Regions from separate parts of the Halomonas sp. DP8Y7-1 genome, predicted to be linked through region 1. Evidence: riboswitches for the same ligand, from Rfam matches in the RefSeq annotation. Region 1 holds a riboswitch; the other holds the start of a gene.
The links. A riboswitch is a leader RNA that binds a small molecule or an ion and turns the genes downstream of it on or off. The one in region 1 is predicted to bind thiamine pyrophosphate.

Region 1 (9,978 bases):
GGCCCTGCAGCATGGGGCCGATGCTGACCACCCGGGCACTGCGCTGGACCGCCTTGTAGGTGGTGTTGCCGGTATTGAGGTCAGGGAAGACAAACACCGTAGCGCGCCCTGCCACCGGCGAGTCCGGTGCCTTTTGCCGGGCCACGCTGGCGATCGCCGCAGCGTCATATTGCAGAGGACCATCGATGGGCAGGTGTGGGGCTTTCTGGCGGGCGATGCGGGTGGCTTCTCGGACTTTGTCAACGTCAGCACCGGTGCCTGACTCGCCGGTGGAATAGCTGATCATGGCGACCCTGGGCTCGATGCCGAAGGCCTCGGCGCTGGCCGCACTCTGCAAGGCAATCTCGGCCAGCGCGTCGGCGTCCGGGTCAGGATTGACCGCGCAGTCGCCGTAGACCACCACCTGATCGGGCAGCAGCATAAAGAAAACCGACGACACTTGAGCATATCCGGGGGCGGTCTTGATCAGCTGAAAGGCCGGTCGAACGGTGTTGGCGGTGGTGTGTATCGCCCCTGATACCAACCCATCGACCTCGCCTTCCGCCAACATCATGGTGCCCAGAACCACACTGTCGTGAAGCTGGGCCTCGGCGGTCAAGGGGGTCAGCTTGCCCTTGCGCCGTTCCACCATGGGGGCGATGAAGCGGCAACGTTCGCTGTCGGGGTCGAGAATCTGCAGATCATCGGGCAATTCCAGGCCGCGGGCCTTGGCCACTTCCACAATGGCCTGGCGCTTACCCAGCAAGACGCAGTTGGCGATGCCGCGGCGTTGGCACAGGATGGCTGCTTCCAGGGTGCGTGGCTCATCCCCTTCGGGCAGCACGATGCGCTGGCGCTTTTGCTGGGCCATGCTGACCAATTGATGGCGAAAGGCCGCTGGAGACAGTCGGCGCTGGGTCTCGTCGTCCATCAATGCCAGCAGCCATTCTCGATCGAGGTGATCCGCCACAAAGGCGCTGATGGCCTCCGCCCGTTCCTGGTCATCCACCGGAATCCCACCGGGGATGTCGGTCAGTTTGGCTACCGTGGTGAAGCTGTCGGTATCGACGGACAGGACAGGCAGGCCGGAGGATAGTGCTGGCTGGCAGACGTCGATCAGCTGCTTGCTGGGGGTTTCGCCGTGGGTTAGCAGGAGGCCCGCCAGGGGCACCCCGTTCATGGTGGCGAGGGCAGCAGCCAGCAGGGTGTCGTCGCGATCACCAGGGGACACGATGAGTTCGCCCGGGCGCAATGCATACAGCAGATGCTCGGCGCTGCGGGCACCCAGGGTGGTATGGGCGACGCGACGTCTATCAGCATCACCGTGATGCAGGATCCTGGCGCCGAGGGCGCGGGCCACATCCAGGGTCCGCGGCGCGGTCAGCGCGGCGCGATAGGGTACCGCGGCCACTACCGGCAGGCTCTGCTCGGATGCCGTGGCCAGTTGGTCCTGCCAGTGCTGGCGGTGGGCGCTGGCTTCACGATCACTGACGGAGGCCAGGGTCTGATCGCTGGCCGAGTCATCGCCGTCACTGGGCAGGCGCATCAGAATGGTGCCGAGGGTACGCCTGGAACCCACCGCGTCGATGCTCTGGCGATGGAAGGCCAGGCTCTTGGCCAGCTCCTTCAGGTCGCTCGTCTGGCCATCGGCGACCAGAATCACCTGGGCGTCCAGGGCGCTGGCAAGACGTACATTGAGATCCAGGGCGTAGGCGTTCTTGCGCAGGGGGCGAATGCCTTCCACGACGATGAAGGCCGGCCGCTTGCCGGTCGCCGGTTTGGCGACCCGTGAATGGCGTTCGACGGCAAGCTCAAGCAGACCGTCGCTGTCATTTCTGCCCAGGTAGTGCTCCACGTCTTCCCGGGGCACTGGACGAGGCGAGCCGATGCCCAGGGTGCTGGCGACCAGCGAGCGAGCCCTTTCGGCGCTGTTGCTATCGTCATCGATGCCCTCTGCCTGGCTGAATGGCTGCAGGAAGCCTGCCTCCAGGCCCAGGGTATCCAGTGCGCGCAGCATTCCCAGCGCCGCAGAGGTCAGGGCGACCCCCTCATCCACCGGGATCAACAGCAGGGTACGGGGTTGCAGGCTCATACGGCTTCCTCGGACCTGTCGGCCAGTGCCAGACGGGTGATCAGTGCTCGGGTCTGGCTGGCGATATAGCCTTCTTCATCGGTGGGAATGACGCGGATTTCCGGCGAACCGGACTCGCTGGCGTCATGGATGGCACCTTCGCTGCCGCGCGCAAGAGCGCTGTTGGCAGCGCTATCGAGATGCACGCCCAGCGCCTTGAGGTGGCCCAGCGTGCGGGCCCGAATCAGCGACGAGTTTTCTCCTATGCCGCCAGTGAAGGCGATGCCATCGACCCGAGGAAGCGCGCAGGCGAGACCGGCCAGGGTCTTGGCCAGGCGATAGCAGAACACTTCGATGGCCAGGGTCGCGCCGGGGTGTCCTGCGCCTGCGGCCTGCTCCAGCTCGCGCATGTCATTGGTCAGGCCAGATACGCCGAGAAGGCCGCTCTTCTGGTTGAGCAGCAGGTCAATCGATTCCAGCGACATCCCTAGCTGGCGGGCCAGATGGAGGTGCAGGCCCGGGTCGACGTCGCCACTGCGTGTGCCCATCACCAGCCCCTCCAGGGGCGTCATGCCCATGCTGGTATCCTGGCTTTCGCCTTCCCAGACTGCGGTTGCGGAGCAGCCATTGCCGAGATGGGCGATCAGCCAACCTCCGTGTCCCCGCTCGCTGACCTCGGCCAGGCGCTCGCTGACGTAGGCGTGACTGGAGCCGTGGAAGCCGTAGCGCCGGATGCCGTGGCGCTGATACAGGTCTTCGGGAATCGCATAGCGGTAGGCGTGGGCCGGCAGGGTCTGGTGGAAGGCGGTATCGAATACCGCCACCTGGGGCAGGTGCTCGAACAGACGTCGGGTGGCGGTGATGCCATCCAGGTTGGCCGGGTTATGCAAGGGTGCCAGGCTGACGGTCTGGCGAATGGTGCGGACTACCGTGTCGTCCAGCAGCGTGGCGCAGGTGAAGCGCTCGCCGCCGTGGACCACCCGGTGCCCGATGCCGACGGGACGTTGATCACCCAGGTGGTCGAGGATGGTCTTGAGCGCCAGGGCGTGGGTGGCTCGAGGTAGCGAAATGTCACGCCGGTTGCCGTGCTCTTCTTCCAGCTTCAGGCAGGCATCGTGGCTGCCCAGGCGCTCAGCAATGCCTGATATCCGAGGTGCGCCAGGGGTCTGATCGACCAGCGCAAACTTGATCGAGGAGGAGCCGCAGTTGATCACCAGTATCGGGGCTTTCATGCCATCTCCAGAGAAAGACGCCTTGTTAAGGCGTGTAAACGGGGGGGGGGATGGCGGCGAATCTAGCACCGCGGCCGGTGCCTCATAATTGTCCTGGGGAGGTAGGGAGGGCCAGTTGCTGGTGGAACAGCACAGCTTGTGACGACCATCAAGTGACAGGGCAAAGAGGTTAGACTTTGGTAGCAATTTGTGCGATGCAGCGTGAAGGCTGCCGGCGGCCCTGAATCTCCGCCGCAGCATTCGCTTTGCGGCAGCCTCCTTCCCGCCCGCGGGGCCGCGGGCGGGAAGGAGGCCGTGATGGGCTTGCGTCAGACTTCCTTGTACAGGGCACCGCCTTGCTGGCGGAAGGCTTGTGCCTGCGCCTCCATGCCCGCCATGACCGCCTCGCTGTCGCCGTCCAGGCCGTTGTCGCGGGCATAGTCTCGGACTTCCTGGCTGATCTTCATGGAGCAGAACTTGGGTCCGCACATGGAGCAGAAGTGGGCCACCTTGGCCGCGTCCTTGGGCAGCGTCTCGTCGTGGTAGGCGCGGGCCGTGTCCGGGTCCAGGCCCAGGTTGAACTGGTCCTCCCAGCGGAACTCGAAGCGTGCCTTGGACAGCGCATTGTCCCGGCGCTGAGCGCCGGGGTGCCCCTTGGCCAGATCCGCCGCATGGGCGGCGATCTTGTACGTGATGATCCCGGTCTTGACGTCGTCCTTGTCGGGCAGGCCCAGGTGCTCCTTGGGGGTGACGTAGCAGAGCATGGCGCAGCCGTACCAGCCGATCATCGCCGCGCCGATGCCTGAGGTGATGTGGTCATAGCCGGGAGCGATGTCGGTGACCAGCGGGCCCAGGGTGTAGAAGGGCGCCTCGTCGCAGTACTCGAGCTGCTTGTCCATGTTCTCCTTGATCAGGTGCATGGGCACGTGGCCGGGCCCTTCTATCATCACCTGCACGTCGTGCTTCCAGGCAATGTGGGTCAGCTCGCCCAGGGTCTTGAGTTCGGCCATCTGAGCTTCGTCATTGGCATCTGCCACGGATCCCGGGCGCAGCCCATCGCCCAGCGAGAAGGCCACGTCATACTGCTTGCAGATCTCGCAGATCTCCTCGAAGTGGGTGTAGAGGAAGCTTTCCTGGTGGTGATAGAGGCACCACTTGGCCATGATCGAGCCCCCCCGCGAGACGATGCCGGTGACTCGGCCAGCGGTCAGCGGCACATAGCGAAGAAGCACACCGGCGTGGATGGTGAAATAGTCCACCCCCTGTTCCGCCTGCTCGATCAAGGTGTCGCGAAAGACCTCCCAGGTCAGGTCCTCGGCCACGCCCTTGACCTTTTCCAGCGCCTGATAGAGTGGCACGGTACCGATTGGCACCGGTGAGTTGCGGATGATCCACTCACGGGTTTCATGGATGTTCTGTCCAGTGGACAGGTCCATGATCGTATCCGCCCCCCAGCGAATCCCCCAGGTCATCTTGTCCACTTCCTCTTCGATGGAGGAGGTCACCGCAGAGTTGCCTAGATTGCCGTTGATCTTCACCAGAAAGTTACGCCCGATGATCATCGGCTCGGCTTCGGGATGATTGATGTTGGCCGGGATGATGGCACGTCCGGCGGCCACTTCCTGGCGCACGAACTCGGGGGTGATCTCATCCGGCAAACGGGCTCCGAACGACTGGCCGGGGTGCTGGTGGCCAAGTATCGCTTCGACCTCGTCACTGCCACGATAAGGGTCCTGAAGGGCCTGTCGACGTTGATTCTCGCGAAGTGCAATGAACTCCATTTCCGGTGTGATGATGCCGCGCCGCGCGTAATGCAATTGGGTGACGTTGCCCGGGCGGCCATCGGCGGTCCTGGTGGCGCGGCGTGGTGTGCGCGTCAGCTCGAAGCGCAGCGGTGCCAGCAGTGGGTCATTGGCACGCCGGCGGCCGTACTCGGAGGTGGGACCGTCGAGCCACTCGGTGTCGTTGCGCTCCTCAATCCAGGGCCTGCGCAACTCGGCCAGTCCCTTGCGCAGATCGACCTGTATCGCCGGGTCGGTATAGGGGCCTGAGGTGTCGTACACCAGTAGCGGTGGATTGGCTTCGTCGGCGCCTGAAGTGCGCGTCGGCGACAGGGTGATTTCGCGAAATGGCACCCGCAGGTCGGGGCGGGAGCCCTCTACATAGACCTTGCGAGAGCCTGGCAGGGGAGTGACGGCGGCCTGGTCGACCCTGGCCGTCTCGGCCAGGAAGTGGGCGTCATGGCGGGATCTCGGATGAGACGAGGGATGGTCGAGTGACATAGGTGGTTTCCTCTCACGGCGGTGCAGGGCAAGTGGCGTCGCCCTGATGGTGGTAATGGCACGTCGCGAGGGAGAAGGGGGCGTCGAGGCCGTGGCCGTGAGCGCTTGATCCCTACGCTGGTCCTCGCCTCGATGCCGTAACATCGGGGGTATCCCCAGATCAGGTTCAACGGGTCTCATGCGCTGCATGATCTCAGCCGCTGGCTGCGGCACCCCGTCAAGCGTTGCTGTTGTCAGCTTGTCTGTGTTGTCGAGCGCGATCGCCCAGGTCGATCGCCCAAAGGCGTCGCCAAGGTCAGTCGCTCAGCTCCAGTCCCATCTGCCAGAAGTCGGTCTCGAGACGGGTCGCGTCGCTAAAGATGCGCGCCAGCCGGTCGAAACGAGCGCTCGATACCTGGCTGAGCTGGTCGTCGAGCCAGTGCCTTTCGCGCACGGCCGAGGCCTGAAAGTCAGGGCTTGCGTACATGGTGATCCAGGCATCGTAGGGATTGTCGCCACCACGCAGCGTCTCGGGATGATCCGCCAGCCAGCGACCGATATCGGCGTAGCCGACCATGCAGGGCGCCAGGGCAACGTGCAGGTCCAGCAGATCACCACGACTGCCGGTGTCGAGGACGTAGCGGGTATAGGCCAGGGTGGCACGTGCCTCCGGTAGACGGCTGAGCTCGCTGTCGTCAATGCCCCATTCTCGGCAGTAGGCAAGATGCAGGCCCAGTTCGACCTCGAGGATCGTCTGCATCCCCTTGAAGGCCCCCTGCAAGCTCTCCAGGTCCTGGCTCTTGTAGGCAGCAAGGGCGTAGGCGCGTGAAAACTGCAGGAGAAACAGGTAGTCCTGCTTCAGATAGTGGCGAAAGCTGGCGTCATTCAGGTCGCCGCGCCCAAGTGCACGAACGAAGTCGTGCTCGGTATAGCGCCGCCAGTCGTCGCGGCAGGCAGCGATCAGATCGTTGAAGCAATAGCCCATGATAGCTCCGGCATAGTGGATCCGGTGGGCGGGGCAGAGAAGGACGGCGGGGAGGAAGGGCAGGCCCCCGCAGGGAAGGCGTGCCACCGCCTGATTCCCTACGCCGGTTCAAGGTGTGAGTCCACACCGCACCCGGATCAGGTTCCACGGGATCGGTGCTGTCGGGCCGCTACACCACGCTGGCCCTGCACCATCTCAGCCGGATTGACCGGCACCCCGTCAAGCGAGTCGACCGCAGTCTAGCACGCCCCTGCGGCTTTGCCAGACACCACTTTCGGATAGCATCGGAAGGGGGCGTCAAGGGAGGTTGTCGAGAGAGACTACCTAATGATGACGCCGCGGCCATGAGGGTCACGGCCGCGGCGTCCTGCACCGACGCTGATGATGGCTTATGATGGATCAGCGACGATCTGGCGTGGGGGTGTCGATCGGGTGGCCAGGGTCGCTGTGCACCTCAGCCGATTGATGGGGGCGTCGGAAGGACTGCACAGGCATGTCTCGGGGACGCTCGCTGGGGGGAGCGGCCGGCGCGCCCGATGAGGGTAGCTGACTCTCGATGTGTAGATCGGCGACGACCCTGGGGGGGCGTGTCTCACTGGGTACCAGCAGAAGCCCGGCGCGGGCCAGGCGGCGGCCGATGGTCAGGCTGGAGCTCCAGCGCACCAGCGGAGCCGCCAGCACCAGGCCGAGCCAGACGGGCGTCAGCCAGAGAAAGAAGCTCGGAGTGTAGGCCCAGGTGACAAGAGCCCACACCGCACCAATCAGCGACCACAGCCAGGTATGGCGGAAGGCTTCCCGCCAGGGCAGTGCCCGCCCCTCTCGGGATTGCGGGTCCCAGGCAACGGTACGACCGGTCAGCACCTGGATCACGAAACGGCTGTGGAAGACCATCATCAGCGGTGCGATCAGCATGGCGAACAGGGTCTCCACCAGCATGCTCAAGACCAGTTTTGGGCGTCCCCCGTAGCCCTCTGGATCCCGCATGAGACCAAGTATCAGTCCCAGCACCTTGGGCATCAGCAGCATGCCCAAGGTGCCGATCAACAAGGGAATGATCAGGTTGGGCGGAGCGATGGGCCAGTCAGGGAACAACTGCGAGCTGGCGGTGAAGAAGTTCGTGGGAACGAGAGCCCTGATCAGCGCATCGATGGTACTGATGACCAGGATCGCCAGCCACACCAGCGACGACAGGTAGGCCAGCGCGCCGAAGAAGAAGTGCAGACGGCTCAGCACATGCAGGCCGTGGCCATTCAGCAGGCGCAGATGCTGCAGGTTGCCCTGTACCCAACGTCGATCACGCTTGGCATAGTCGAGAATGTGGCTGGGCATTTCCTCATAGCTGCCGCCCAGGTCGGTGCGCATGCGCACCTGCCAGCCGGCTCGGCGCAACAGCGCTGCCTCGACAAAGTCATGACTGAGGATATCGCCACCCAGGGGCGGCTTGCCGGGGAGCTCGGGAAGGCCACAGGCGTCGGTGAACGCGTCCACCCGAATGATGGCATTGTGGCCAAAATAGTTGGCTGCGGTGGCGTGCCAGAAGCTCAGCCCTGCCGCCAGCATGGGCGAGTAAAGCGCGGCAGCGAATTGATTGCAGCGCCCGAACAGACTTTGCTGGCGCACGGGAATGGGCACCGTCTGAAGGAGCCCCAGTCGAGGATTGGCCATCATCTCGTCGATGAGCTCGACCACCGTGGTACCGCTCATCAGACTGTCGGCGTCGACCACCAGCATATAGTCGTAGTGGCTGCCCCAGCGGGTGCAGAAGTCGCCCAAGTTGCCTGCCTTGCGTCCTGCGTTGCTGTCCCGGTGGCGATAGTGCAGCCGGCAGTGGCCCTCGAGTCGCTGCTGCAGCGCTGCCATGGCGGCCTTTTCTTCCGCCACGACGGCGTCGTCGGTGCTATCGCTGAGCACGAAGGCCTCGACGTCGATGCCCTCCGGCAGCTCGCCAAGGTCCATGCAGGTCGTCTCGAGCCCAGCCGCGACCCGGGCCACGTCCTCGTTGTGGATCGGCATGACCAAGGCGGTGCGAGAGCGAGAGCCGGCGGGCCTCATCGGTCCGGGGCCACGCCGCTTGAGGCTCAAGGGGTCACGCCCAGTGAGGTGAAGCACAAACCCGATCACGGCGCTCCAGAAGGCCATGGTGATCCAACCGAAGGTGATCGCAAACAGCCCCAGGATGGCCATTTCCAGGGGAGTGATGCCCTCGACATACAGGATCTTGAACATGGTCCAGACACCCAGCGCGGTGGTGGCGGCAATGGCCATGCCTACCAGCGTTCTGCGCCACCGGGGCCAGGGGACTTCCGGGGTATGCTCGTTCATCGGGGACTCCAGATGCTGTTCCAGGTTTCGCTCAGGCGCTGGTCGCGCAGCATCAAGGTCAGGCGCAGGTCTGCCGGCGTTTCGCCGTCAGGCAGCAGCTTGAAGCTGGCCCGCCAGGTGTCTCCATCGGGCAGCGCTGTCACCTTGGTTTCCGTCGTCTCGCCACTGGACGTGGTCAGGTGCACGCTGACCGGCTGGCTCGCATCGAGACCCTCGAGCTCGCCGCCGCGGAAGTCGATGATGAACTGCCTGAGCTGTTCGTCGGGGGGATTGCTCTGACCGGGAATGCCACCCCAGCCCTGGCGTGACCTGACGACCCGCGCCAGGGGTTCCTCCATGGGGGTGTCAGCGAAGGTCCAGGTCTGATACCGATAGGTGCGTGACTCTCCCGCCTTGAGGGGCGAGGAGGGGACCCAGTAGGCCGTGATATTGTCGTGGGTCTCGCTGTCGGTCGGAATTTCGATCAATTCCACGTGGCCTTCTCCCCAGTCGCCAGCGGGCTGTACCCACTGACTTGGGCGGCGTTCGTAGCGGGCTTCCATGTCCAGATAGGCATCGAAGTGGCGCGGACGCTGGACCAGGCCGAAGCCCCTGGGAGAGGTATCCTGCAAGCCAGAGATCTGCAGGTCTGCGGGATTATCGAGAACGCGCCAGGTCCATTCGCCAGAACTGGTGGCCATCAGCAGCCCGCTGGAGTCATGCACGCGGATGCGATAGTCATCTTCTTCCTGCCGATCCATTTCGCCATGCAGGAACATGCTGGTCAGCGGGGCGACCCCGAGCTTTTCGACATCGCTGCGGGCGAACAGTCGCGCTTCGGTGTCGACGACAGTGTTCTTGCCAGGCGCAATCTCGAAGCGGTAGGCCCCGGCCAGCGACGGGCTGTCCAGCAGCGCCAGAACCGTCATACGATTGGCGTCAGCCTCAGGCTGGACCAGCCAGAACTCGCGAAAGGAGGGGAACTCTTCGCCCTGGGGCATGGCCGTATCGATCGCCAAGCCTCTTGCGGAGAGCCCGTAGCCCTGGTTTCTGCCCACCAGGCGGAAGTAGGAAGCGCCGAGGAATACGGCAAACTCGTCGTCGACATCCGCTCGGTTGAGCGGGTAATGCAGACGGAAGCCGGCATAGCCCTGGTCGCCGAGATCCAGT
Region 2 (7,090 bases), 120 kb from region 1:
TCTCGATGATGCTCGACCCTCTCTGGACGGCGCTGTGGCTGCTGCTGTGCGCTGCCATCTTTGCCATTCCAGGCCTGCTCTACGCCCGACGCCGTCGGGGCGGCCTTGATGACTACATCTCCGCACGTAACAGTCAGAACACTCGTGCCACGGTGCTGACGTTGATTGCCACCACACTGGGCACCTGGATCCTGTTTGGACCGGCCCAGGCTGCCACCTGGGGCGGTATCGCGGCGGTCATTGGCTACGCGCTCGGCTCCATGGTGCCTCGCCTGGTGATGATTCCTCTTGGTCGACGCATGCGGGAGCTGATTCCCGAAGGCCACGGCCTGACCGAGTTCGTGATCCACCGCTACGGCCGCACGATGTATGCGTTCACCCTGGCGATTATGCTGTTCTACCTGTTTATCTCTCTGGCTGCAGGGCTGACCGCCATCGCCCATATGGTGACCCTGCTGGCCCCCATCCCCCTCTGGCTGACCGCCAGCGTGGTGATGGTCGCTACCCTGCTCTACACCTTTTACGGCGGCCTGCGCACCACCATCTTCACTGACAAGGTGCAGATGCTGGTGATCCTGCCACTGCTGGCTCTCTTGCTCATGTTTGGCTGGCAGGCGGCGGGTGGCGTTGCGCCGACGCTCGAGGGGCTGCGCGAGCGTGCTCCGCAACTGCTGGATATCACCGATGCTGGCGGCCTGCGCGCTGGCCTGACCTTCTTTCTCGCGGTGATGCTGACGGGTCTGTTCTACCAAGGAACCTGGCAGAGGATCTATGCGGCCCGGGATACTCGCGTGCTCAGGCGTGGCTTCTGGATCGCGGGACTCTTCAACTTCCCGGTCATCGTGCTCATGGGTCTGTTCGGTCTGGCGTTCATCGGCCTGGGACTTGAGGGAGACGGCTCCGTCGCTCTGTTCAGCGTATTGTTGTCCGACGTGCCTCTGTGGTTTGCCTTGGCCCTGATTCCTCTTGGCCTTGCGCTGGTAATGAGTAGCGCCGACACAACGATCAATGCCACCTCCAGCATTATCGCCGTCGACATGCACAGGCTGCTGCCCCAGGCCAGTGAGGCGGCCTTGATGAGAATGGCACGCTGGCTCATCGTCGTCGCTGCAATACCAGTGACGTGGGTCGCTGCGCAGGGCTACAGCGTCCTCTACCTGTTCCTGCTGGCAGACCTGCTGTGCTCTGCCGCAGCCTTTCCGGTGTTTTTCGGCCTGTTCAACCGCCGCTATCACGGTCGCAATGCAGTGATCAGTACCGCAGCAGGTCTGCTGGCCGGACTGTGGATGTTCCCCTCGCCTAACGGTGGCACCGCGACACTCCTGGAATCTTTCCTGCTGGCTGCCTTTGTTCCGGTGCTGGTATCTCTCGTCCTGATGAAGCTGATGCCATCTCGGGAGAGCTACGACTTTGACCGAATGAGCGGCCTGGTGAGACGCTTCCAGAACTAAGGAAACGCTGAATAAATGTTTCGAGCGATGACAGGTCGGTAGCTGCCGGAGCGGAAAGACCGGAGTTTACATGCGGTTAAATGAGGATCTTGAGCACCGCCAGCAGCCGAGATATCGAGCGCAGTAATTTATGCAGTGTTTCCCTAAGGCAATCAAACCGACGCCACTGAACCGAAACCATAACGGCGGGGCGAGCTCCCCCGCTGTTATGGCGGATGTCTGTAGAGGCTGTCGTGCCTAGCAGCAGTGTGAACAAGACGCCAGCTCAGCAGCTGGGGCGTGACAATCCAAGATGGTCGCGCAGCGTCTTGCCCTCATATTCCCGGCGGAAGACCCCACGTCGCTGCAATTCCGGCACGACCTGCTCGACGAAGTCCTCGATGCCGTGAGGCAGTGAGGGTGGCATCAGGTTAAAGCCATCAGCCCCACCCTGTTCGACCCAGCGCTGCATCTCATCGGCAATTCCCTCCGGCGTGCCGACCATCGTGCAGTGCCCACCTCCAGCGGCAAGCCGTCCCATTAGCTGTCTCAGGGTTGGCCGTTCAGCCTCGATAATGCGCAGGATGGTGGCATAGCGTCCTTTCGGTCCTGTAAAGGCCTCCAGCGACGGCAGCGCGGGCACGGGCGCATCCAGCTCCCAGTGACTGACGTCCTGGCCGATAAACTGGCTCAACTGTCGCCGCGAGGCCTCTACCGGCAGCAACTCGTCGAGTTCACGCTGCTTGCGTCGGGCCTCTTCCTCGGTAGACCCGACGTAGGTCACAAGCCCCGGCATGATCGCCACCCTTGGACGGCCTGCGGCTTTCACCCTCGCCTTGAGGTCAGCGCAGTAAGCCTGGGCCGATGGCAGGTCGTAGGCCACCGCGTAAATGGCTTCGGCATAGCGTGCCGCCAGGTCTCGCCCCTGTTCTGATGCCCCGGCCTGAAATAGCACGGGATGGCCCTGTGGCGAGCGAGGCACCGTCAAGGGGCCATCGACCAGAAAATGCTCGCCGCGGTGATGAATCGGTTGCACTTGAGCAGCATCCGCATAATCGCCGTGGCGATCTCGCAGCAGCGCGCCATCGCTCCAGGAGTCCCACAGCGCCAGCACGGTATTGGCAAACTCTTCCGCTCTAGCGTAGCGCTGCGCGTGGCCCGGCATGCCTTCCAGGCCATGATTGCGCGCCTCGCTGTCGAACATTGACGTCACCAGGTTCCACCCAAGCCGTCCGCCCGAGATATGGTCCAGCGATGCCAGCATGCGAGCCGCATGAAATGGCGTATAGAAGGTGCTGGAGACGGTCGAGATCAGGCCGATATGCTGTGTGGCACGCGCCATCGCGGCAAGCATTGTCAGCGGCTCCAAGGTCCACAGCGGACCGTCTGCGACATTGCCCGCGGCATGGCCATCGGCAAAGAAAACCGCATCCAGGCGACCGCGTTCGGCAAGCTTGGCCAGCTCTTCGTAGTAGGCGATATCCGCCAATCGCTCGACGCTGGAACCAGGGTGTCGCCAGGCCGCCTTGTGATGACCGCAACCCAGGATGAAGAGATTCAAGTGCATGGAGGTCATCAGCCTTTCACCAGTCCGCCATCGACAATCAGATTCTGCCCGGTGATGGCCCTGGCCCACGGAGAAGCCAACAGCAGTACCGCGTCTGCAAACTCTTGCGGGGTGGTCACCCGTCGCAGCGGTGTGTTGGCGGCGATGAGGTCAAACACCGCGTCTGGTGTGGCCCTGGAAGCATCCGTCGTGCGCAGCAAGCCGCCGGACACCATATTGACGCTGATATTGTCTGGGCCGAGATCCTGCGCCAGCGTACGCGTCAGCGACAGCAGCGCCGCCTTGGCCGCGGTGTAGTCGTGATACGGCACCACCGGGTTCTGGAACAGGTTGGTACCGATATTGATGACACGCCCGACACCCGCCTCGCGCATGCCGGGAAGCGCTGCCTGAACCGTGTTGAGCGCACCACGCACCACACCCTGAAGTTGATGGTCCAGATGCTCCCAGCTCAGCGAGTCAGGCCCAGGCCGTGCGTCCCCATTGAATGCAAAGTCCGGCAGCGCATTGTTGACCACGGTAGTCACAGGCCCACCGAAGCGCTCACAGGCCCTCGCCAACATGGCCTCCACGCCATCCCGATCGCACACATCCGCAGCGACGGCCAAGGCGTGTTCCGGGTAATCAGCGACCAGCGCCCGGGCGCCTTCTTCGCTGCGGCGGTAGTTGACCACCACGCGAGCGCCTTCTCGCAGGAAGGCGCGCGCCAGGTGAGCGCCCAGACCACGTCCTGCGCCGGTAATCAGCACAATTTGAGCGGAGATATCAGGCGCAATGGGGTCGACAACAGGAGAGGTATCGGGAGCGGTCATGCGATGAGTCCTTGGTCGAGGCGGGGAACGCACGTCGAGCCAGGGACAGACGACTGCGCTGACATCCCTTCGCCGGTATGAACTGGATCAGGTTCGACGGGTATTTCTCAGCCCTGGCTCAGCCAGGACACCCCGTGTCATGCGATCTCGACCTTAGCCCATCACCTTGCCCGGAACAAGACAGCGGGTATCAAGCAGGTGAAAGGGCCTACCCTGATTTGCCATCCTGGCACACGCCGCGACAACCCTATCGCGCCCCGGCCCCTTCACCAATTAAATGTATACACATTTAAGCGACATCTTTCGACCTTCATGGCTTCGGGCTTTGCTTGCCTTCCCGCTGTGACTCTCGCCCATTCTCCCCCTCTGTCCTGACCCTCTCGTCTACCTTGTTACCACCCCCTACTTTGGTACTACCCATTATCGGATCGACGCTTAGAAGGACATTCAACGTATTGTTTATCAAAAATAAATTAATATAAGAGTGATCTATCTTTCATCATGAAAGGGAGCTGACGCGATCGCCAGCTCACTCGGCTCTAGCCTTTTCGATCTTTATTGTATATACATTATGACGGATTGACGGACCGCATCAGCGGTTCGCCAAGGAAGCGCTGAGCACCTCCGCTCAGGCATCGGTGCAGCGTTTCCCTAAGCCTGCCACACGCATCTGTGAGATCGGCCGATGACAACACCCGACAATGCTGATCCACTGCGCCACCTGGTAACGCCATCACCCGTGGAGAACAAGAATATGTCCGCCTCCAGCAGAAGGCCGCTAAGAAAAGCCGTCTTCATACCCACCTTTTCCATCATCATGGTGGCCGTGGCCACTGGCCTCATCAACAACGACATGCTGGTCGATGTTGCCAAAGGGGTCTTCTACATCTCCCTGTCTGACTTTGGCTGGCTGTATCAGCTGATTGCCGTAACGGCCCTGGTGGTGTCGGGCTTCATCTTCTTCTCCCGGGCCGGTGATATTCGGCTGGGTGGCAAGGATGCAACGCCTACCTTTTCCTTCGCTGCCACCTTCGCCATGGCGCTGACGGGGGGGATTGCCACGGGAGTCGTCACTTACTCCGTCAATGAACCGATCATCTATCTAGGCAACATCTACGGCGAAATCAGTCATCAAAGCTTCGCTCCCGGCAGTGGCGAGGCCGCCATCTTTGCCTTGGCAAGAAGCTTCCACAACTGGTCATTCATTCCCTACGCACTTTATTCCATCGTGGGGCTGATGATCGGCTACATGCACTTTAACCGCAGAGAACGCTTCTCGATCTCCTCAACCGTAAGCCCCGTACTGGGCAGGCACGGCAGCAAGATCTGGGTAAGGTCCCTGATCGATATCATTTCCGTTCTGGCCATCGCGCTCGGCCTGGCCTCTTCTCTTGGCGCAGGTCTGGCATTGATCAGCTCAGGCATCGAGGCACAGTACGGCATCGAATCCAACGCCATGACCTGGCTGGTGCTGACGATTGCCATCTCGGCGATCTTCATCACCTCCGCTGTCTCGGGATTGAAACGCGGCATCCGCGTGCTGTCATCGATCAACGCCTATATCTTCTATGCCTTCGTCGCGATTCTGATCATTGTCGGGCCCCTCAACTATATTCTGAGCCTGTCGGTGACAAGCCTCGGCTACTGGGCAGACAACTTCTTCCTTTGGGCTTTCGATACCAAGGAGTCTGGTGGCGAAGCGCTGGTCACCTGGTGGACGATGTATGACTGGTCGATCTGGATCGCCTACGCCCCCCTCATGGGACTGTTTCTGGCCCGTATCTCCTACGGCAGAACGCTCAGGGAGTTTCTCATCATCAACTGGATTCTGCCCTCGGTCTTCGGCCTGGTCTGGTTTGCCATCTGGGGTGGGTCCGCCCTCAAATGGCAGATGGATGGAACGCTGGATCTGATCAGCATCATCAATGACAGCGGCGCGGTATCCGGACTCTGGGGCTTCCTCCAGCACCTGCCCATGGCCAGCCTGCTGGTACCGCTGGCGATTTTCACCCTGGTCATTTCGTTTGCAACGGCGGCAGACTCCATGTCATCGACCATCGCGACCATCTGCACCAGCAACATGTCCGCAGAAGAGGAGTCGCCCAAGCAGCAGAAGATTCTGTGGGGTCTGTCGATCGCGGCTATCGCCTATGTGATGGTGGCCTTCGGCGGGGGCGCCCAAGGCGTCGATGGCATCAAGTATCTTGCCGCAGCGGGAGGCTTTACCGTGGTCTTCCTGTTCGTGCTGATATTGATCAGCGCCGTGCGAACCTTCATGACTCGCTCCCCCCAAGGTGCTGCTAAGCAGCCGGCCGAAGTCTCTCAGCCGGTGACGGGAGGCGTGAATGAGTAACCCGGTCGTAGTCTCAGACGTAGCCCCCGGCTGGCTGGAGGTCATCGCCGTCGCCCGCCATGGACGCGAGCTGACGCTGGATGAGGGTCGCTGGGCACGCATCGAGCGGGCCCGCCAGGTGGTCGAGCAGATGGCGGATGCCAGCACTCCCTACTATGGCATTAACACCGGTCTGGGAGCGCTGTGTGACGTGGTGCTGGATCGCCAACAACTAAGAGACCTGTCGCGCAATACCCTGATGAGCCATGCCTGCGGAGTCGGAGCCCCCCTGCGGGTCGAACAGGTCCGTGCCATCATGTGCTGCGCGGTCATCAACTGGAGCCATGGGCATTCGGGCATCAGCCCGGGCATCGTCCAGGGACTGCTGGCATTTCTTAATATGGGCATCACCCCGGTGGTGCCAGGCCGGGGGTCTGTGGGCTACCTCACACACATGGCCCATATTGGTCTGGCCTTGCTGGGCGTCGGTGAGGTCGACCATGCCGGTGAACGACGCCCCGCCAGCGACGTGCTCGCTCAGCATGCGCTGACACCCGTCGTGCTGGGTCCCAAGGATGGGCTCAGTCTGGTCAATGGCACCGCCGCCATGACAGGGCTTGCCTGTATCGCCCTGGACGATGCCCATGTGCTTGCCGACTGGGCCGACGCCATCGGCGCTGCCAGTTTCGAGGCGCTGTCAGGCCAGCAGGCTGCCTTCACGCCTGAGGTGCTGGCGCTGAAGGGTCAGCCTGGCGTGGTGCGCAGTGGCGCCAACTTACGGCGACTGCTAGCCGACAGCCAGCACCTGCAGCAGTGTCAGGGCCACCACCTGCAGGATGCGCTCAGCCTGCGGGCCATGCCCCAGGTCCATGGCAGTTGCCGAGAACAGCTTGAGCACGCGATACGCCTGGTCGACGGAGAGATCAGCGCAGCTACCGACAACCCTCTG

Region 2: another riboswitch for thiamine pyrophosphate. It lies ahead of KUV41_RS09305 (3-oxoacyl-ACP reductase); the one in region 1 lies ahead of tenA (thiaminase II).

The regions. Positions count from the first base shown of each region.
Region 1 covers NZ_JAHVIN010000005.1:798,052-808,029, forward strand. Annotated here, with positions in the region: gene pta (phosphate acetyltransferase) at 1-2,071, opposite strand, end outside; gene KUV41_RS08770 (acetate/propionate family kinase) at 2,068-3,282, opposite strand; gene thiC (phosphomethylpyrimidine synthase ThiC) at 3,591-5,543, opposite strand; TPP riboswitch at 5,636-5,770, opposite strand; gene tenA (thiaminase II) at 5,839-6,507, opposite strand; TPP riboswitch at 6,585-6,736, opposite strand; gene mdoH (glucans biosynthesis glucosyltransferase MdoH) at 6,907-8,829, opposite strand; gene KUV41_RS08790 (glucan biosynthesis protein) at 8,826-9,978, opposite strand, start outside.
Region 2 covers NZ_JAHVIN010000005.1:917,364-924,453, reverse strand. Annotated here, with positions in the region: gene KUV41_RS09315 (sodium:solute symporter family protein) at 6-1,451, shown strand; gene KUV41_RS09310 (LLM class flavin-dependent oxidoreductase) at 1,717-3,006, opposite strand; gene KUV41_RS09305 (3-oxoacyl-ACP reductase) at 3,006-3,809, opposite strand; TPP riboswitch at 3,857-3,954, opposite strand; gene KUV41_RS09300 (BCCT family transporter) at 4,495-6,162, shown strand; gene hutH (histidine ammonia-lyase) at 6,155-7,090, shown strand, end outside.